4 regions of the Methylibium sp. genome follow, and region 3 is predicted to be linked to each of the others. Evidence: predicted binding sites of a transcription regulator. Region 3 holds the regulator's gene; each other region holds the start of a gene.

Region 1 (4,821 bases), 610 kb from region 3:
CTGGCGGATCAGCGTGGCCGCGGGTAGCGTGCCGAGGGTCGGGGACGGCAGGGCCGAGGGCCCGGCGGGCGCGAGCGGGGTGTCGAGGCAGGGGGCGCCCGCCGGTTCCGGCGACGCCTCGGCCGCGGCCCGGCGGGCCGGCTCGCGGGTGGCAGCGGCCACTTCGTCGATCACGGGCCAGCGGTACATCGGCCGTGCATCGAGGCGGTTGGCGCGGCCCTGCCACTGCGCGGTGGTCGTCCAGCCGCGGGGCAGGGCGGGAGGCTCGGGCACGACGGGCCCGAGCTGCACCAGCAACTCGGGTTCCTCGGCTTCGGCGCCGCCGAAGTCGGCCTCGCGGTCCAGGCCCAGCAGCGCGGCCAGTTCGGTGCGGCCGATGCCGCTCACCACGCGCGCCTGCCAGCCCAGCGTGGCCGCGGCATAGCGCAGTGCGCCCAGGGCATGGCCGGTGTCGAGCTGGCAGTAGCGAAACGCGCGTTCGCCGTACTTCCAGGCCTCGCGCCACTGGACCGAGCTCAGGCCGATCCACAGCTGCGGCGCGCCGTGCCCGCAGCCGGCGGCCAGCGGAGTGCGCAGTTCCAGCGCGTGTTCGCGCGGCGCGTAGTGGTACAGGCCGTCGTCCAGGCCGGTGACGCCGGCGGCCAGCAGATAGGCCTCGGTCGGGTGCAGGTTGCCGCTCGACGGGTTGGCGCGCAGCGCCCAGCGGTCGGGGCCGTGCTGCTTCCAGGCGGTGAGCGCGAAGCTCAGCTCGAACAGCGCGCCGATCGCGCTGCGGTTCACCGGGCACGAGGGCACGCCGCCGGGCAGATCGGCCCAGGGCGTGCGCAGCGTGTCGGCCACCAGCGGCAGCAGCGCCAGCGGCGCGCCGGCCCAGCGGCGAAAAGGGTCGGGCTGCGCGTCCCAGTCCAGCGTCTCGGGTCCGGCGGCGTAGCGCTGCAGCCGGTGCTTGCTGCGCTGGTGGTACGCCCGCACAGCGTCTTCCTGCGGGCCGAGCATGATCAGACCGGCCGGTTCTCGTAGACGTTGCGGACCGGCCCCATCAGCTTGAGGCCGTCCTCGTAGCTGATCTTCGGGAAGCTCTGGCTGAAGCCCAGCGCCTTGTCGACCACGGCGTCGACCTTGCCCGCGGTGTCGAGCTTCTTCAGGTCGTTCTTCTCGAGGTAGAGCAGCTCCAGGGTCTCGTTGTAGACCGTGGCCTCGTCGATCGGCAGCACGTAGAAGCTCGCGCCGCCGAACTCCACCTGGTAGCGCTTGGAGATGTCGATGTTGTCGCAGAACAGGAAGTACTTGCCCTGCGGCGACAGCGCATCGCCCAGCACCTCGGCGAGCAGCGCGAGGTACTCGAAGCTCAGCAGGAAGCCGGCGAGGAAGCAGATGTGCGACTCGCCTTCCTGCGCGGCGGCGATCACCTGCTCGCAGCTGGTCTCGGGCGGGCGGGCCTCGTCGGCCATCTTGGCCTGGAACTTCAGGGCGATGTCGCCGCGAAAGCCGATGCGACCGGCCTTCTTGGTGGGGGCTTTCAACACGCTGTTGAGCAGCCGGCCCTCGGCGTCGAGGCGGCCGAGTGCGGTTTGGTCGATGGTCGTCATGGTGAGGGTTCTCTTCAGTGGTGGGGAGACGGGGAAACGGTTTCGGCGTTGCGCATGAAGTCGGCGACCTTGTAGAAGGCCGCGTCGAGCTCGGCGCGCAGGCCCGCGTCGGTGCAGACCTCGGCCAGCGCCTGGCGCATGCACAGCATCCACGCGTCGCGGGCCGCGGCATCGATCGCGAACGGCTGGTGGCGACGGCGCAGCCTCGGCGCGCCGCGCTCGGGGCTGTAGAGCCTGGGGCCGCCCAGCCATTCGCTGAGGTACTTCACCAGCACGGCCTTCGTGTGCGCGAGATCCGGCTCGTGCATCGCGCGGATAGTGGCGGTGTCCCGCCCCGTGTCCATCGCGCGGTAGAAGGCGTCCACCAGCCGCACGACCGACGCGTGGCCACCCAGCCGCTCGTAGTGAGGGTTGGTGTCGGGAGCAGGCGCGTGAGGGTCCATGGCTGCCCTCACTGCAACCGCCGTACCAGCCGGTGCGCACCGGCCGCAAACGCGTGCCTGACCATGAAAGCCGTGGCGCGCGCGCGGGGCGCGAGGCCGTTGTGTCGGCTGCCGCCGACCGAGCTTTGTCGGGTTCCGAACAAATTCAACGGCACTTCCGACAGGCTCGAAAAGCACGGTTTTCCCCGTGAAAACAAGCACTTGGGTGATACCGGGAGGCATGGCACGCGCATTGCGATGGATGGCCTGCGCGGACCCCATGTCAGGCCCCGAGGGACCTTCATAAGAAGACCCATACAGGCACCGAAGGCTGCATCGAGATCGCGGACACCGTTGGTGTCTCGTCACCCTCTATCTTCAATGAAACTGGAGTACTGAAATGGCAAAGCTTCGGCAAATCGCCTTCTACGGCAAAGGTGGCATCGGCAAGTCGACCACCTCGCAAAACACCCTGGCCGCGCTGAGCGACCTGGGCCAGAAGATCCTGATCGTCGGCTGCGATCCCAAGGCCGACTCGACGCGCCTGATCCTGCACGCCAAGGCGCAGGACACCATCCTGTCGCTGGCCGCCGAAGCCGGCTCGGTGGAGGATCTGGAGCTCGAAGACGTGATGAAGGTCGGCTACAAGGACATCCGCTGCGTCGAGTCCGGTGGTCCGGAGCCGGGCGTCGGCTGCGCCGGCCGCGGCGTGATCACCTCGATCAACTTCCTCGAGGAAAACGGCGCCTATGAAGGCGTGGACTACGTCTCGTACGACGTGCTGGGCGACGTGGTCTGCGGCGGCTTCGCCATGCCGATCCGCGAGAACAAGGCGCAGGAGATCTACATCGTGATGTCGGGCGAGATGATGGCCATGTACGCGGCCAACAACATCTCCAAGGGCATCCTGAAGTACGCCAACAGCGGCGGCGTGCGCCTGGGCGGCCTGGTCTGCAACGAGCGCCAGACCGACAAGGAACTCGAACTCGCCGACTCGCTGGCCAAGATGCTGGGCAGCAGGCTGATCCACTTCGTGCCGCGCGACAACATCGTGCAGCACGCCGAGCTGCGCCGCATGACGGTGCTGGAATACGCGCCGGACTCGAAGCAGGCACAGGAGTACCGCACGCTGGCCGAGAAGATCCACGCTAACGCCGGCAACGGCACCATCCCGACCCCGATCACCATGGACCAGCTGGAAGACCTGCTGATGGAGCACGGGATCATGAAGGCGGTCGACGAAAGCCAGGTCGGCAAGACCGCCGCTGAACTCGTCGCTTAAGCAACCCTGAAGGGTGGCGCGCGAGCGCCACCCCGCGCAGCACCCACGGAGCACACACCATGAGCATGACGGTTGAAGACCGCAAGGCCGCGAACAAGGCCTTGATCGACGAAGTCCTGAAGGCCTATCCCGAAAAGATGGCCAAGCGCCGCGCCAAGCACCTCGGCCAGTTCGAGGAAGGCAAACCGGACTGCGGCGTCAAGTCCAACATCAAGTCATTGCCCGGTGTGATGACGATCCGTGGCTGCGCCTACGCCGGCTCCAAGGGGGTGGTCTGGGGTCCGATCAAGGACATGATCCACATCTCGCACGGCCCGGTGGGTTGCGGCCAGTACTCGTGGGCGGCGCGCCGCAACTACTACATCGGCACCACCGGCATCGACACCTTCGTGACGATGCAGTTCACCTCCGACTTCCAGGAGAAGGACATCGTCTTCGGTGGCGACAAGAAACTCGACAAGATCATCGACGAGATCCAGGACCTGTTCCCGCTGAACAAGGGCATTTCGATCCAGAGCGAATGCCCGATCGGCCTGATCGGCGACGACATCGAAGCGGTCTCGAAGAAGAAGACCAAGGAATACGCCGGCCACACCATCGTGCCGGTGCGCTGCGAGGGTTTCCGCGGCGTGAGCCAGTCGCTCGGCCACCACATCGCCAACGACGCGATCCGCGACTACGTGTTCGACAAGGTCGATCCGAACAAGCGCCCCGATTTCGTCTCGACGCCCTATGACGTGGCCATCATCGGCGACTACAACATCGGCGGCGATGCGTGGAGCAGCCGCATCCTGCTCGAGGAAATGGGCCTGCGCGTGATCGCGCAGTGGTCGGGCGACGGCACGATCGCCGAGCTCGAGAACACGCCCAAGGCCAAGCTCAACGTGCTGCACTGCTACCGCTCGATGAACTACATCAGCCGGCACATGGAAGAGAAGTACGGCGTGCCCTGGGTCGAGTACAACTTCTTCGGCCCGACCATGATCGAGAAGTCGCTGCGCGAGATCGCCTCGCACTTCGACGACACCATCAAGGCCAATGCCGAGAACGTCATCAAGAAGTACCAGCCGCTGATGGACGCGGTGATCGCCCGCTACAAGCCGCGCCTGCAGGGCAAGAAGGTCATGCTGTTCGTCGGCGGCCTGCGCCCGCGCCACGTGATCGGCGCCTACGAGGACCTGGGCATGGACGTGGTCGGCACCGGCTACGAGTTCGGCCACAACGACGACTACCAGCGCACCACGCACTACGTTAAGGACGGCACGCTGATCTATGACGACGTGACCGGCTACGAGTTCGAGAAGTTCGTCGAGAAGGTCCAGCCGGATCTGGTCGGCTCGGGCATCAAGGAAAAGTACGTGTTCCAGAAGATGGGCGTGCCGTTCCGCCAGATGCACAGCTGGGACTACTCCGGCCCGTACCACGGCTACGACGGCTTCGCGATCTTCGCGCGCGACATGGACATGGCGATCAGCTCGCCGGTCTGGGCGCTAACCAAGGCCCCCTGGAAGAAAGCTGCCTGATACCG
Region 2 (4,821 bases), 2.1 Mb from region 3:
GCAGATGACGATGTGGAGTGACAGCCGCAACCATTTGCTCGACGACCTGCTGCGCGACAGCCTGCTGGTGCTGTTGGCCCGCGCGATCGGCATCGCGCCGGGACAGTTCGTCGCGGTGGTGGCAGTCACGCAGCTGCTCGAGAACCTGCAGCATGCCAATCTGCGCCTGAGCTTCGGCCGCGTCGGCGAGCGTCTGCTGGTCAGTCCGCGTTTCCATCGCCTGCACCACAGCATCGGCATCGGCCACGAGTCGGGCGGGCAGGGCACGCTCGGCGGCCACAACTTCGCGGTGCTGTTCCCGGTCTGGGATCTGTTGTTCGGGACCGCCCGCTGCGAGGACCGCTACGACCCGACCGGGGTGCGCGACCAGTTGCCCGAGGCCGGTGCGAGGGACTACGGCCGCGGCTTCTGGGCCCAGCAGTGGCGTGGGCTGCAGCGCCTGTTCGGGCGCGCCTGAGGCAAGGCAGCGCTGGCGCGGCTTCGGTATGCTCGCCGCATGAAGCAACTGGTCGATTCGTTCTGGCGCGCCGCGGCCTACTGCCTGCACCCGCGCGTCGTCTGGCTGTCGCTGCTGCCCTTGCTGCTGACCGGCGTGCTGGCCGCGGTGCTCGGCTATTTCTTCTGGGAGAGCGCACTGATCGCCGTGCGCTCGCAACTCGATGCCTGGTCGCTCACCGGCAGTGCGCTCGACTGGCTCGACGCGGTCGGCGCCGGCGGTCTGCGCACGATGATCACGCCGTTGATCGTGCTCGCGCTGGCGGTGCCGCTGCTGGTGATCGTCTCGCTGCTGATCGTCGCGCTGATGATGATGCCGAAGCTGGTCGAGCTGGTCGCGAAGCGGCGCTTCGCCACGCTGGAGCGGCGCCACGGCGAGCCGCTGTGGCGCGGCGTGCTGCTGTCGCTCGGCGCGACGCTGCTGGCCCTGGCGGCGCTGGTGATCTCGATGCCGCTGTGGCTCGTTCCACCGCTCGTGCTGCTGCTGCCGCCGCTGATCTGGGGCTGGCTGAGCTACCGGGTCATGAGCTTCGATGCGCTGGCGGAGCACGCATCGCGCGAAGAGCGGCGCGAGCTGATGCGCGAACACCGGCTGCCCCTGCTCGGCATCGGCATCGTCACCGGCTACCTCGGCGCGGCGCCGGCCCTGGTGTGGGCGGTGAGCGCGGCGCTGCTCGTTTTTGCACCCCTGCTGATCGTGGTGTCGGTCTGGCTGTACACCCTGGTGTTCGCCTTCTCGGCGCTGTGGTTCAGCCACTATTGCCTGGCGGAGCTGCAAGCCTTGCGTGCGAGACGCGAGACCGCTGCCGCGCTCGTGCCGGCCGACGTGGTCGATGCCGCTGCAGCAGCTGCCGCTACGCCGCTGCTACCGCCTGTTTGAGAAACGGGAAGGCATGGACTTCGGTCTGCTGATCATCGGTGACGAGATCCTCTCCGGCAAACGCCAGGACAAGCACCTCGCGAAGGCGATCGAGCTGCTTGGCGAGCGTGGGCTGCAGCTCGCCTGGGCGCGCTATGTCGGCGACGACCGCGAGCGCATCACCGCCGAGTTGAAGCTCGCCTTCGCCAGCGGCGCGGCGGTGTTCTCCTGTGGCGGCATCGGCGCGACGCCCGACGACCACACGCGCCAGTGCGCCGCTGTGGCGCTCGGCGTGCCGCTGGCATTGCATCCGCAAGCGCGCGATCTGATCCTGGAGCGCATGCGCGACGTGGCGGCGGAGCAGGGTGTGCCGTACGAGCCGGATCGCGACGACAACCGGCACCGGCTCAACATGGGTGTGTTTCCCGAGGGCGCCCGCATCATCCCCAACCCTTACAACAAGATCGCCGGCTTCACGGTGCCGGGCCGGGCCGGCGGTGGCGCGGTGCATTTCCTGCCCGGCTTTCCGGTGATGGCCTGGCCGATGATGGCCTGGGTGCTCGACACGCATTACGCCGACCTGCGCGGACAAGGTCAGGCGGAGCGCTCGGTGATCGTCTACGGTGCGATGGAGGCCACTTTGACGCCGCTGATGGAGGCGATCGAAGCGGACTTCGACGGGGTCAAGGTGTTCAGTCTGCCCAGCGTCGACCATCCCGAGCACGGCCGGCATATCGAACTCGGCGTGAAGGGCGGGAGCGTTGAAGTGCTGGGCCGCGCCTACGCCGCTTTGCTCAACGGCTTGGCCGAGCAGGGCGCGCGTCTTGGCCCTGAAATGGTGCGATGATGGCGCCAGGATTGCCCATGAATGGGGCGTTATCTGCATCGAAGAGGTGCTTGATTGCCGATCAAAGCCGCTGACAGGTCCTGGGCAGGCGCCGGTGCACCGTTCATGGTCCAGTCTTGGGCATGCTTTCTGCTAAATTCCCGCGAGCCTTTTTCGGCCATTCCGGGGGTCTCTCAACCCCTCCCCCCATACCAACACAACGTCCCGCTTAGGAGCACCTGATGGCCAACAAGACCGTCGCCGACGTGATGAAGATGGTGAAGGAAAACGAAATCAAGTTCGTTGATTTCCGTTTCACCGACACCCGCGGCAAAGAACAACACGTTTCCGTGCCCGTCTCGCATTTCGACGAAGACAAGTTCACGTCGGGCCATGCCTTCGATGGCTCCTCGATCGCTGGCTGGAAGGGCATCGAAGCCTCCGACATGCAGCTGATGCCGGACCCGAACACGGCCAACATCGATCCGTTCTTCGAGGAGCCGACGCTGATCCTGACCTGCGACGTCGTCGACCCGGCCGACGGCAAGGCCTACGAGCGCGATCCGCGTTCGCTGGCCAAGCGCGCCGAGGCCTACATGAAGGCGTCCGGCCTGGGCGATGCCGCCTACTTCGGCCCCGAGCCCGAGTTCTTCGTGTTCGACAGCGTGCGCTGGAGCAACGACATGTCGGGCTGCTTCGCCAAGATCGAGTCGGAAGAAGCCGCCTGGAACACCGGCAAGGAGTACGAGCACGGCAACACCGGCTTCCGTCCGACGGTCAAGGGGGGCTACTTCCCGGTCCCGCCGGTCGATTCGGGCCAGGACCTGCGCTCCGAGATGTGCCTGATCCTCGAGTCGGTGGGCATCCCGGTCGAAGTGCATCACCACGAGGTGGCGAACGCCGGCCAGATGGAGATCGGCACCAAGTTCAGCACGCTGATCCAGCGCGCCGACTGGGTGCAACTGCAGAAGTACGTGATCCACAACGTCGCTCACGCCTACGGCAAGACCGCGACCTTCATGCCCAAGCCCATCGTCGGCGACAACGGCTCGGGCATGCACGTTCACCAGTCGGTCTGGAAGGACGGCAAGAACCTGTTCGCCGGTGACGGCTATGCGGGCCTGTCGGAGTTCGCGCTGTTCTACATCGGCGGCATCATCAAGCACGCCCGCGCGCTGAACGCGATCACCAACCCCGGCACCAACAGCTACAAGCGCCTGGTGCCCGGCTTCGAAGCCCCGGTGAAGCTGGCCTACTCGGCCAAGAACCGCTCGGCTTCGATCCGCATTCCGTATGTGGCCAACCCGAAGGGCCGCCGTGTCGAAGCGCGTTTCCCCGATCCGCTGATGAACCCCTACCTGGGTTTCGCCGCGCTGCTGATGGCCGGCCTGGACGGCGTGGAAAACAAGATCCACCCCGGCGAAGCCGCCACCAAGGACCTGTACCACCTGCCGCCGGAAGAAGACGCGAAGATCCCGACCGTGTGCGCCAGCCTCGAACAAGCACTGGAATACCTCGACAAGGGGCGCGCCTTCCTGACCAAGGGCGGCGTGTTCACCGACTCCTACATCGACGCCTACATCGATCTCAAGATGCAGGAAGTCACGCGCTTTCGCATGGCGACCCACCCGGTCGAGTTCGACATGTACTACACGCTCTGATCGCGAGTGCGGGCCCCCGGGTCCGCCACGGAGCGACTGGATAGCGTGAAGAAGGGACGGCCTGCGCCGTCCCTTTTTTTCTGGGCGCCGTGCGCGCCGTCCCGGTGCGGTGCGTTGGATACTGGATGCCGGATACTCGGGTCGCCGGGTGTTGCGGTGCAGGGATTCGATCGAGAAGGAGCCGGGATGAGTCGATGGGTGGGTAGGGTGCGTGCGCTGCTGGTGGCAGGGCTGTCGGTCGCGGCGGCTGGTGCAATGGCCCAGGAGCCCGTGATCTACAAGTGTCCCGGCAACCTGTACACGAGCACCATCACGCCCAAGGAGGCGACCACCAAGGGCTGCAAGGCGCTCGAAGGCGTCCCGGTGTCGGTGATCCAGGCGCCGGTGCGGCGAGCACCGGCAGCCGCGACCGGCGGCGACGCCCGCCCGGCGGACAGCCGCGTCGACCCGGCCGACCAGAAGGCGCGCGACACCGACAAGCGGCGCATCCTCGAGACCGAACTGCGGCGCGAAGAGGAGCGCCTGGCCAGCCTGAAGCAGGAGTACAACAACGGCCAGCCCGAGCGCCGCGGCGACGAGAAGAACTATCAGAAGTACCTCGACCGGGTGGCCGAGATGAAGGCCAGCATCGAGCGTTCCGAGTCCGACGTGGCGGCGCTGCGGCGCGAAATCTCCAAGATCGGCGGCGGCAGCGGTGGCTGAGCGGCGCAATGTGACGGCCGTACCGGGCCTTGCGATGAGTCCCTTGCCGCCAACGGCTGCCCACTGGAGCGAAGCCTTCGATCTGCTCGCCACGATGGTGGCCGTGGTCCAGCCCGATGGCCGCTGCCTGTTCGCCAACGCCGCTTTCGAGAACGTGCTCGGCCTGTCGCGGCGCAACGTGCTGCGGCGCGACTGGTTCGACTGGTTCGTCGATCCGGCGCTGCTGCGCGACACGGTGACGGCGGTGGCCCGCAACGAGTTCTCGACCAGCCGACTCG
Region 3 (4,821 bases):
CCGAAAAGGTGAAGGAGACGCTGGACGGCGCGGGCGCGGTGTCGGCGCTGGTGCGGGTGCAAAAATGAACTTCGCGGCCGAGGGATGACTCCACCGCTGCGTCTGTCCGATCGCTGAAAGGATGCTCATGAACCGTCGTGACTTCACGACCTTGTCGGTGGCTGCCACCTTCGCGGGTCTGTTGCCCGCCACCACGCACGCGCAGGGCGGCCCGGCCGAGGGCAGGGACTACGTGAAGCTGTCGCAACGCCAGCCGACGCAGGACCCGAAGAAGATCGAGGTGGTCGAGTTCTTCTGGTATGGCTGCCCGCACTGCCATGTCTTCGAGCCGATGCTCGAGGCCTGGGTCAAGAAGCTGCCGCCGGACCTCAATTTCAGGCGCCTGCCGGTGGCCTTTCGCGAAGTGCCGTTCGTGTTGCACCAAAAGCTGTACTTCGCGATCGAGGTCCTGGGGCTGGTCGACTCGCTGCACCGCAAGGTCTTCAACGCGATGCACGTCGAGCGCCTGCCGTTGAACACCATCGAGTCGATCGGCGATTTCGTCGCCAGGAACGGCGTGGACAAGGCCAAGTTCCTCGACGTGATGAACTCGTTCTCGGTCCAGACCAAGGCACGCCAAGCTGCGGCGCTGTCGGCCGGCTACAAGATCGACGGCACGCCGGCACTCGGCATCAACGGGTCCTACTACACCTCGGGCTCGCTCGCCGGCAGCAATGACCGCGCGCTGGCTGTCACGGATTACCTGATTGCGCAGATCCGCAAGGGCGGCTGACCCTCGATTGGCATCGACGCCACAGTAGCGGCCGAGGCCGCTGCGGCCCGTGGCAAGCAGCTGAACACGCCCTAGAATCGGCAGCAAGATTCATGCCGATTCCATTCATGCCTGCTCCGACCCCCTATCCTGCGTTGCGGCGCACCAGCGTGACGCATTGCGGGCGACTCAGTGCCCTGGCCTTGCTGGGCGCCGCGCTTGTGGCCCCGGCGTGGGCCGAGAAGACCGATCGCAACCAGCCGCTGGCGTTCGCCGCCGACTCGGCCCGGGTCGACGAAATCAAGCAGGTCAACATTCTTTCCGGCAACGTGGAGATCACCAAGGGCACGATCGTGATCCGGGCAGACCGGGTCGAGGTGCGACAGAGCCCCGAGGGCTACCAATCGGCCGTGGCGACTGGCTGGCCCAACAAGCGCGCCTACTTCCGCCAGCGGCGTGACAACAGCGACGAATCCATCGAAGGCGAGGCCGAGCGGCTCGAATACGACGGCCGCGGCGACACCGTGCGGCTCGTGAACCAGGCGGTGCTGCGGCGTTTTCGCGGCAGCATCCTGGCCGACGAGGTGGCCGGCAATACCATCTCCTACGACAACGTGACCGAGGTGTTCCAGGTGCTCGGCGGCCCGGAGTCGGCGGCCGCCCCGGGCCGGGTGCGGGGCGTACTGACGCCGCGCGAGAACCCCGCATCAGCTCCCGCGTCGGGCAAGGGGCGGCCATGAACCTGGAGACCTCGAGCCGGCTCGAGGCCCGCGGCCTGCAGAAGAGCTACGGCGCGCGCAAGGTCGTGAAGGACGTGCATGTCGCGGTCGCTGCCGGCGAGGTGGTGGGACTGCTCGGACCCAACGGCGCCGGCAAGACCACCAGCTTCTACATGATCGTCGGCCTGGTGCGCGCCGATGCCGGCGAAATCCGCATCGACGGCGCACCGATCGAGCGGCTGCCGATCCACCAGCGCTCTCGCCTCGGGTTGTCCTACCTGCCGCAGGAAGCCTCGATCTTCCGCAAGCTCACCGTCGAGGAGAACATCCGTGCGGTGCTGGAGCTGCAGTTCGACGAGCGCGGCAAGGCCTTCACCAAGGCCCGCATCGACGAGTTGCTCGACGGCCTGCTGCACGACCTGTCGATCGACAAGCTGCGCGACAGCCCGGCACCGGCGCTGTCGGGCGGTGAGCGCCGGCGCGTCGAGATCGCCCGCGCGCTGGCGACGCAACCGCGCTTCATCCTGCTCGACGAGCCGTTCGCCGGTGTCGACCCGATCGCGGTGATCGAGATCCAGCGAATCATCGGCTTCCTCAAGAGCCGCGGCATCGGCGTGCTGATCACCGACCACAACGTGCGCGAGACCCTGGGCATCTGCCACCGCGCCTACATCATCAGTGAAGGACGCGTGCTGGCCGAAGGCACCCCCGAGCAGATCGTCGAGAACCCCGACGTGCGCAAGGTCTACCTCGGCGAACACTTCAGGATGTGATGAAGCCTTCCCTGCAGGTCCGTTTTTCGCAGCATCTGGCGCTGACGCCGCAGCTGCAGCAGTCGATCCGGCTGCTGCAGCTCTCCACGCTCGAACTCCATCAGGAAGTCGAGCAGATGCTAGAGCAGAACCCCTTCCTCGAAGTCGAGGAGGACGCACCGACGCCGTTCGACGCGCCGGTGGAGCGCGCCACGGTCACCGAGCGGCAGGCCGACGAGGCCTGGGAAGGCTCGGGGTCCGAGGTCGCCGCCGACCCCGAGCCGGTCGCGGTGGACGCGGCCGAGTTCGGCGCCACCGAGCGCGAGGACTGGGAGAACGGCACCGAGCGCGAGGACTTCGACGGCATCCGCGAGACGCCCGGCAAGGCCAGCAACAACGACAGCGACGACTTCGACCCGATGGAGCGCAGCAGCGCCGGGGTGAGCCTGCAGGACCACCTGCGCGAGCAGCTGCGCGGCATGCGCCTGAGCGACGACGACCGCGGCGCGGTGATGGTGCTGATCGAATCGCTCGACGAGGACGGCTACCTCGCCGATCCGCTGGAAGAGATCGCGCAGCGCCTGGCCGGCGACGAGGACGACGTCGCGGCCGAGGAGCTGCTCGACCGCCTGCGCTGCGCCCTGAAGTGGCTGCACAACCTGGAGCCGCTGGGCGTCGGCGCGCGCGACCTGTCGGAGTGCCTGACGCTGCAGCTGCGGGCCGGACCGCGCTGCGAGGCGCAGATGATCGCGATCCTGATCTGCAAGTACCACCTCGAGCTGCTGGCCCGGCGCGACGGCAAGAAGCTGATGGCCGCCACCGGTGCCGACGAGGAGCTGCTGAAGGCCGCGCAGGCCCTGATCGTGCACTGCGAGCCCAAGCCCGGCCGCCCGTTCACCAAGGCCGAGGCCAACATCATCGTGCCCGACGTGATCGTGCAGAAGGCCGGCCGCGGCTGGCGCGTCGTGCTCAATCCCGACGTGATGCCCAAGCTGCGCATCAACGACCTCTACGCGCAGGCGATCAAGCAGCAGCGCGGCGCGCGCACCGAATCGGGCGCCGGCCTGAGTTCGCGGCTGCAGGAAGCGCGCTGGTTCATGAAGAACATCCTGCAGCGCTTCGACACCATCCAGCGCGTCTCGCAGGCCATCGTCGAGCGGCAGAAGTCCTTCTTCAGCCATGGCGCGATCGCGATGAAGCCGCTGGTGCTGCGCGAGATCGCCGACGAGCTGGGCCTGCACGAGTCGACCATCTCGCGCGTGACCACGGCCAAGTACATGTCCACGCCCTACGGCACCTTCGAGTTGAAGTACTTCTTCGGCTCCTCGCTCAACACCGAGGCCGGCGGCAACGCGTCGAGCACCGCGGTGCGCGCGCTGATCAAGCAGCTGGTCAGCGCCGAGGACGCCAAGAAACCGCTGTCGGACAGCCAGCTCAGCAGCATGCTCGAAGAACAGGGCATCCAGGTGGCACGCCGCACGGTGGCGAAGTACCGTGAAGCGCTGAAGATCGCGCCGGCGAACCTGCGGCGCACGATGATGTGAGGCGCCGGGCGATCACTGCCCGGGCGGTCCGCACGCGATCGGGGCAAACCGGGCACGCCGGCACTCGCTGACCAGCGGCCCGTCGCCCGTCGAAATGACGGCCCACGGGAGCCTGCGCGAACGGGCGCACCAGTACAAGAAACGGACACGCATGAACGCCGCTTTACCGCACGACGGACCCTCGTCTTCGCTGTTTCTCCCCTGCGCTGCCGGCGTCGAGGCCTTGCTGGCCGACGAGGTGGCCCGGCTGCTGCCGGATGCGCCGGCGCAGCTGCAGCGTGGCGGCGTGCTGGTGCAGGGCGGCCCGCGCGAAGCGATGGCGCTGAACCTCGGCAGCCGGCTCGCGCAGCGCGTGCTGTGGCAGGTGGCGCAAGCACCCTACCGCAGCGAGGACGACCTGTATGCGCTGGCACGCAGCCCGCACTGGCCGGACTGGATCACCCCGACGCAGACCCTGAAGGTGGACGTGACCGCCCAGCGCGCACCGCTGAAGAGCCTGAACTTCGCCGCGCTGCGCATCAAGGACGGCGTCTGCGACGCGATGCGCGACGCCCTCGGCGCGCGCCCCAGTGTCGACACGCGCCGCCCCGACCTGCCCCTGCAGCTGCACCTGGCACCCGAGCAGGCGACGCTCTATGTCGACACCTCGGGCGAGGCCCTCTTCAAGCGCGGTTGGCGCGAAGACCAGGGCGAGGCGCCGCTGAAGGAGACGCTGGCCGCCGCACTGCTGGCTGCCGCCGACTGGCAGGGCCGCGAATCGGACGGGCCGCTGCTCGACCCGGTGTGCGGCTCCGGCACGATCGCGATCGAGGCGGCGCAGATCGCCTGCGGCATCGCACCCGGCTCGCTGCGCCGCTTCGCCTTCGAGCGCCTCGGCCCGTTCCGCGACGCCGGCCCGCAGCGCGCGTGGCGCGAACTCCGCGAGGCGGCCCGGGCCCGGGTGCACGCGAGCGCGGTGCCGATCTTCGCGGGCGACGTGGCGTTTCGCATGACCGACTTCGCGGCCCGCAACGCCGAGCGCGCGGGCGTCAGCGCCGCGATCGAGCTCAAGACGG
Region 4 (4,821 bases), 930 kb from region 3:
GGGCCGCGAGGTCCGGTTGGCGGGGCCTGCGAATGCTGCCTTCGCGCTGACGCACAAGACGCAGGTCCCGTGCCATGATCTGGAGATGAGTCCTGCCGCCGATTCAGACCTGTCGGGCGTGCGCACCGTGCGCGGCGCCTGCCCGCACGACTGCCCCGACACCTGCGCCCTGCGCGTCACGGTGCAGGGCGGCCGCGTGGTCAAGGTTCAGGGCGCCGTCGACCATCCCACGACCCACGGGGCACTGTGCACCAAGGTCTCCCGCTACGCCGAGCGCAGCTACCATGCCGAGCGCGTGCTGCATCCGCTCAGGCGAGTCGGGTCCAAGGGCGCCGGCCGCTTCGAGCGAGTCGGCTGGGACGAGGCGCTCGACGACATCGCCGGTCGGCTGGCCGCGATCGCGGCCCGCGACCCGCAGGCCATCGTGCCGTACAGCTACGCGGGCACGATGGGTCTGGTGCAGGGCGAAAGCATGGCGGCACGCTTCTTCCACAAGCTCGGCGCTTCGCTGCTCGACCGCACCATTTGCGCCAGTGCCGGCGGCGAAGCCTTGACGGTCAGCTACGGCGCCAAGGTCGGCATGCACGTCGAGCATTTCGCCGAGGCGAAGCTGATCCTGATCTGGGGCAGCAACAGCATCGCGTCGAACCTGCACTTCTGGACCTACGCCCAGGCTGCCAAGCGCGCCGGGGCGAAGCTGGTGTGCATCGACCCGCGCCGCACCGAAACCGCCGACAAGTGCCATCAGCACCTGGCACTGCTGCCCGGCACCGACGGCGCGCTGGCGCTCGGGCTGATGCGCGAGCTGATCGTCAACGACTGGCTCGATCACGACTACATCGACCGCCATACCGAGGGCTGGCCGGCGCTGCGCGAGAAGGCGCTCGCCTGGACGCCCGAGCGCACCGCCGCCGTCTGCGGCCTGGGCGCGGGCGAGGTGCGCGGCCTGGCGCGCGACTACGGAACGACCCGCCCGGCCGCGATCCGCCTGAACTACGGCATGCAGCGCGTGCGCGGCGGCGGCAATGCGGTGCGGCTGGTCGCGACGCTGCCCTGCCTGGTTGGCGCGTGGCGGCACCGGGCCGGCGGCCTGCTGCTGTCGAGCTCGGGCTGGTTTGCGGTCGACCGCGCGGCGCTGCAGCGGCCCGATCTGCTGGCCGGCCGCCGCCCGCGCACGATCAACATGAGCACGATCGGCGACGACCTGCTGCGCGAGAGTTCGGCCGATTTCGGCCCCGGGATCGAGGCCCTGGTGGTCTACAACAGCAACCCGGTCGCGGTGGCGCCCGAATCGCCGAAGGTCGTGCGCGGCTTTGCGCGCGAGGACCTGTTCACCGTGGTGCTCGAACATTTCCTGACCGACACCGCCGACCATGCCGACTACGTGCTGCCGGCGACGACGCAGCTCGAGCATCTGGACGTGCACGCCAGCTACGGCCACACCTCTGCGCTGATCAACGAGCCGGCGGTCTCCCCGGTGGGTGAGGCGCTGCCCAATACCGAGATCTTTCGCCGTCTCGCACGCCGCATGGGCTATGCCGATGCGTGCTTTGCGGACAGTGACGAGACGATCGCGCGCGCCGCGTTCGGCGATGCGATCCGCTTCGACGACCTGCGCGAGCATGGCTGGGTCAAGCTGCCGTTGCCCGACGCCCCGTTTGCGCAGGGCGGCTTCCCCACGCCGAGCGGCAAGTGCCGCATCGACGCGCCCGGCTGGGGCGTGCCCGACCATGTGCCGAACCACGAATCGGCCGCCAGCACGCCGGCCCTTGCGGCGCGCTATCCCCTGGCGATGATCTCGCCCCCCGCACGCAATTTCCTCAACTCCAGCTTCGTCAACGTCAAGAGCCTGCGCGACATCGAGGGCGAACCGCTTCTGGAAATCCACCCGCACGACGCCGCGCCGCGCGGCATCCACGATGGTGCGTCGGTGCGCGTTTTCAACGAGCGCGGCCAGTATTGGTGCAAGGCCGCGCTCAGCGAGCGGGCGCGGCCGGGCGTGGTCAACGGCCTGGGCATCTGGTGGCGCAAGCTCGGCATGCACGGCACGAACGTGAACGAAGTCACCCACCAGAAGCTCACCGACCTCGGCCGCGCGCCCAGCTTCTACGACTGCTTGGTCGACGTGTCCGTCACCTGAGCAATGGGTCACCCTGCGTGAACTCGCCCGGGTGACAGCGAGGGCACGGCAGGGGACGTGGCATGTGTCTTGCCACATTCCGGCGTCACCAGAACGTTGGGAATCCCTTTTGAAACCTGCTGTCCGTCGGGCCGCGCGACATCTGGCGTGCGCCGTTCTTCTTGCGAGCCTCGCCTTCGCCTCCCGCGCCGCAGACCCTACCCCGCTCGAACAGCTGAAGGCCGGAACCGACATGGTCTGGCTGACGGCGGCCGGCGCGCTGGTGTTCTTCATGCAGGCCGGCTTCGCGCTGCTGGAGAGCGGCATGAGTCGCGCGAAGAACGCGATCAACGTGATCATGAAGAACTACTGCGACATGTGCTTCGGCGCGGTCGCCTACTGGGCCGTGGGCTTCGGCCTGATGTTCGGCGCCAACGCCAGCGGCTGGATCGGCACCGACCGCTTCCTGGTGCATGCGGTGCCCGAGGCCGACTACGGCATGCTGTTCTTCCAGATGATGTTCGCCGCGACGGCGGCCACCATCGTCAGCGGTGCCATCGCCGAGCGCACGCGCTTCTGGGCCTACATCGTCGGCTCGGTCCTCATCACCGGGCTCATCTACCCGGTGTTCGGCGCCTGGGCCTGGGGCTCGCTGTTCTCGGGCCAGGGCTGGCTGCGCGAGATGGGCTTCATCGACTTTGCCGGCTCGACCGTCGTGCATTCGGTCGGCGGCTGGTCGGCGCTCGCCGCCATCCTGATGGTCGGGCCGCGGCTCGGCCGCTTCGGCCCCGACGGCCAGGCCCGCCCCGTCCTCGGCCACAACCTCACCTCGGTGGCGCTCGGCGGCTTCATCCTGTGGCTGGGCTGGTTCGGCTTCAACGGCGGCAGCACCGCCGCGGCCACGGTCGGGATCGGCAAGATCGTGCTCAACACCCACCTCGCCGGCGCGGCCGGGGCGATGGGCGCGCTCGCGATGCTCGCGCTCGGCCGTCAGCCGGTGCTGATGACGGCAGCCGTCAACGGCAGCATTGCCGGTCTGGTGGGCATCACCGCCGGTTGCCACGTGATGGAGCCGGTCTTCGCCCTGCTGACCGGCTTCGTGGCCGGCGGGCTGAGCGTGATGGCCGGCTGGCTGCTCGAGGCCGGGCGCCTGGACGACGTGGTCGGCGCGGTCTCGGTGCACGCCGTCGGCGGTGTCTGGGGCACGCTGGCCGCCGGCCTGTTCAGGCAAGGCGCGATGTTCGATCTGCATCAGCTCGGCGTGCAGGCACTCGGCTGCGCGGTGGCCTTCGCATGGTCGTTCGGCACCGCGCTCGTGATGTACTGGCTGCTGGCCCGCACGATCGGCCTGCGCGCCAGCACGCTCGACGAGCAGCGCGGGCTCGACTTCACCGAGCACTACGAGATCGGCTACCCCGAGTTCCAGCAGGAAGCGGTGCACCGGGGCAAGCGATGAGTGCCTCATCGATGGCTTCTCGCGACAACGATCCGACCACCGTGCGGCGCGCGCTCGCGCAAGCCTTGGGCGACTACCTCGACGGTCCGCGCGTGCGCGATGCGGTGACGCTGTGGAGCCGCCAGTTCCAGGGGCGCGGCGCGCTGTTCCTCGGCCTGAGCCGCTATTGCCGGCAGATCGCCGACGGCTTCGGCCTGTCCGGCAAAGAGGCCGAACTCCACCTGAAGATCTTCCGCGCGCTGCAGAGTGATCCGCAGCGGCTGCCGGACGATCCGCTCTCGTCACAGCCCTTCGAGGCCACCGAACCCGGCAGCCTGCCGCCCGGCACCGTCGTGCCCACCGCCATCCGGCTCGGTGAGGGCGCTGCGGCGATGCAGGCCTTTTACGCCGCGATCGAGGCCCAGCTCTCGCGTGACCTGCCGGTGGGCCTGACGCCGGCGCGGGTGCGCCGCACGCTGATCCGCCACGCGGTGGGCCTGCCGCGGCCGCAGCAGCACGCCGCCTCGCTGTGGTGGAGCGGGCAGGTGACATCGCTCGATGGCGACTGGCCCGCCGGTGGTCACGGCACGCAGCTGGTCAACGTGATGTACGTGGCGCTGGCCGAACTGCTCGGTCCGGTGCGCGCCGACCTGTGCTTCACGCAGGCGGTCGCGCGGCTCGAAGCCAGCGGCGATGCGGCGCTGACCGAGATCCGCCACTACCTGTAGCACGGTGCCGTGCCTGGCGCGACCGGGCCGTAGACTGCGCGCCATGCTGCTGCGCGCCCGGTCCTGGCTGTTCTCGCTCGCCGCGCTCGCAGCGGCGTTGGCCGTCGTCGTCGCGCTCGGCGGCTGCGGCACGGTGGGCTACCTGTCGCAGTCCGTCCACGGCCATCTCGGCGTGATGCGTGCGGCCAGGCCGGTCGACGAGTGGCTGGCCGATGCCGGCACACCGGCCACGCTGCGCGAGCGCCTGTTGCTGAGCCAGCGCATCCGCGACTTCGCAGTGCGCGAACTGGCGCTGCCCGACAACGCCAGCTACCGCCGCTATGCCGACCTCGGCCGGCCGGCCGTGGTGTGGAACGTGGTCGCGGCGCCCGAGCTGTCGCTGACACTGAAGACCTGGTGCTTTCCGGTGGTCGGCTGCGTTGCCTACCGCGGCTACTTCGATCGCGGCGCGGCCGACGCGCTGGCCGCCGAGCTGCTGGCGCAGGGGCAGGAGGTCAGCGTCTACGGCGTGCCGGCCTATTCGACACTCGGCAAGCTGC

The links. Region 3 encodes sigma-54, which starts transcription at its own class of promoters, with help from an activator protein. Its sites were predicted from a motif close to TGGCANGNAANCTGCTTT; they were not measured.
Region 1: the regulator sigma-54 is predicted to act here: its motif matches at 2,254-2,271, upstream of nifH (nitrogenase iron protein).
Region 2: the regulator sigma-54 is predicted to act here: its motif matches at 2,320-2,337, upstream of glnA (type I glutamate--ammonia ligase).
Region 4: the regulator sigma-54 is predicted to act here: its motif matches at 2,199-2,216, upstream of ACQY9S_RS12945 (ammonium transporter).

What each region holds. Positions count from the first base shown of each region.
Region 1 is NZ_OZ257250.1:4,307,596-4,312,416, forward strand. Features, by position in the region: gene ACQY9S_RS20385 (nitroreductase) at 1-996, opposite strand, end outside; gene ACQY9S_RS20390 (hypothetical protein) at 999-1,589, opposite strand; gene ACQY9S_RS20395 (group II truncated hemoglobin) at 1,604-2,032, opposite strand; gene nifH (nitrogenase iron protein) at 2,412-3,293, shown strand; gene nifD (nitrogenase molybdenum-iron protein alpha chain) at 3,353-4,816, shown strand.
Region 2 is NZ_OZ257250.1:1,643,164-1,647,984, reverse strand. Features, by position in the region: gene ACQY9S_RS07695 (sterol desaturase family protein) at 1-457, shown strand, start outside; gene ACQY9S_RS07690 (EI24 domain-containing protein) at 497-1,375, shown strand; gene ACQY9S_RS07685 (competence/damage-inducible protein A) at 1,389-2,201, shown strand; gene glnA (type I glutamate--ammonia ligase) at 2,423-3,841, shown strand; gene ACQY9S_RS07675 (hypothetical protein) at 4,028-4,543, shown strand; gene glnL (nitrogen regulation protein NR(II)) at 4,578-4,821, shown strand, end outside.
Region 3 is NZ_OZ257250.1:3,699,187-3,704,007, reverse strand. Features, by position in the region: gene ACQY9S_RS17390 (SPOR domain-containing protein) at 1-68, shown strand, start outside; gene ACQY9S_RS17385 (thiol:disulfide interchange protein DsbA/DsbL) at 128-772, shown strand; gene lptA (lipopolysaccharide transport periplasmic protein LptA) at 880-1,491, shown strand; gene lptB (LPS export ABC transporter ATP-binding protein) at 1,488-2,243, shown strand; gene ACQY9S_RS17370 (RNA polymerase factor sigma-54) at 2,243-3,766, shown strand; gene ACQY9S_RS17365 (THUMP domain-containing class I SAM-dependent RNA methyltransferase) at 3,918-4,821, shown strand, end outside.
Region 4 is NZ_OZ257250.1:2,770,358-2,775,178, reverse strand. Features, by position in the region: gene ACQY9S_RS12950 (molybdopterin-containing oxidoreductase family protein) at 86-2,140, shown strand; gene ACQY9S_RS12945 (ammonium transporter) at 2,373-3,575, shown strand; gene ACQY9S_RS12940 (hypothetical protein) at 3,587-4,282, shown strand; gene ACQY9S_RS12935 (aminopeptidase) at 4,326-4,821, shown strand, end outside.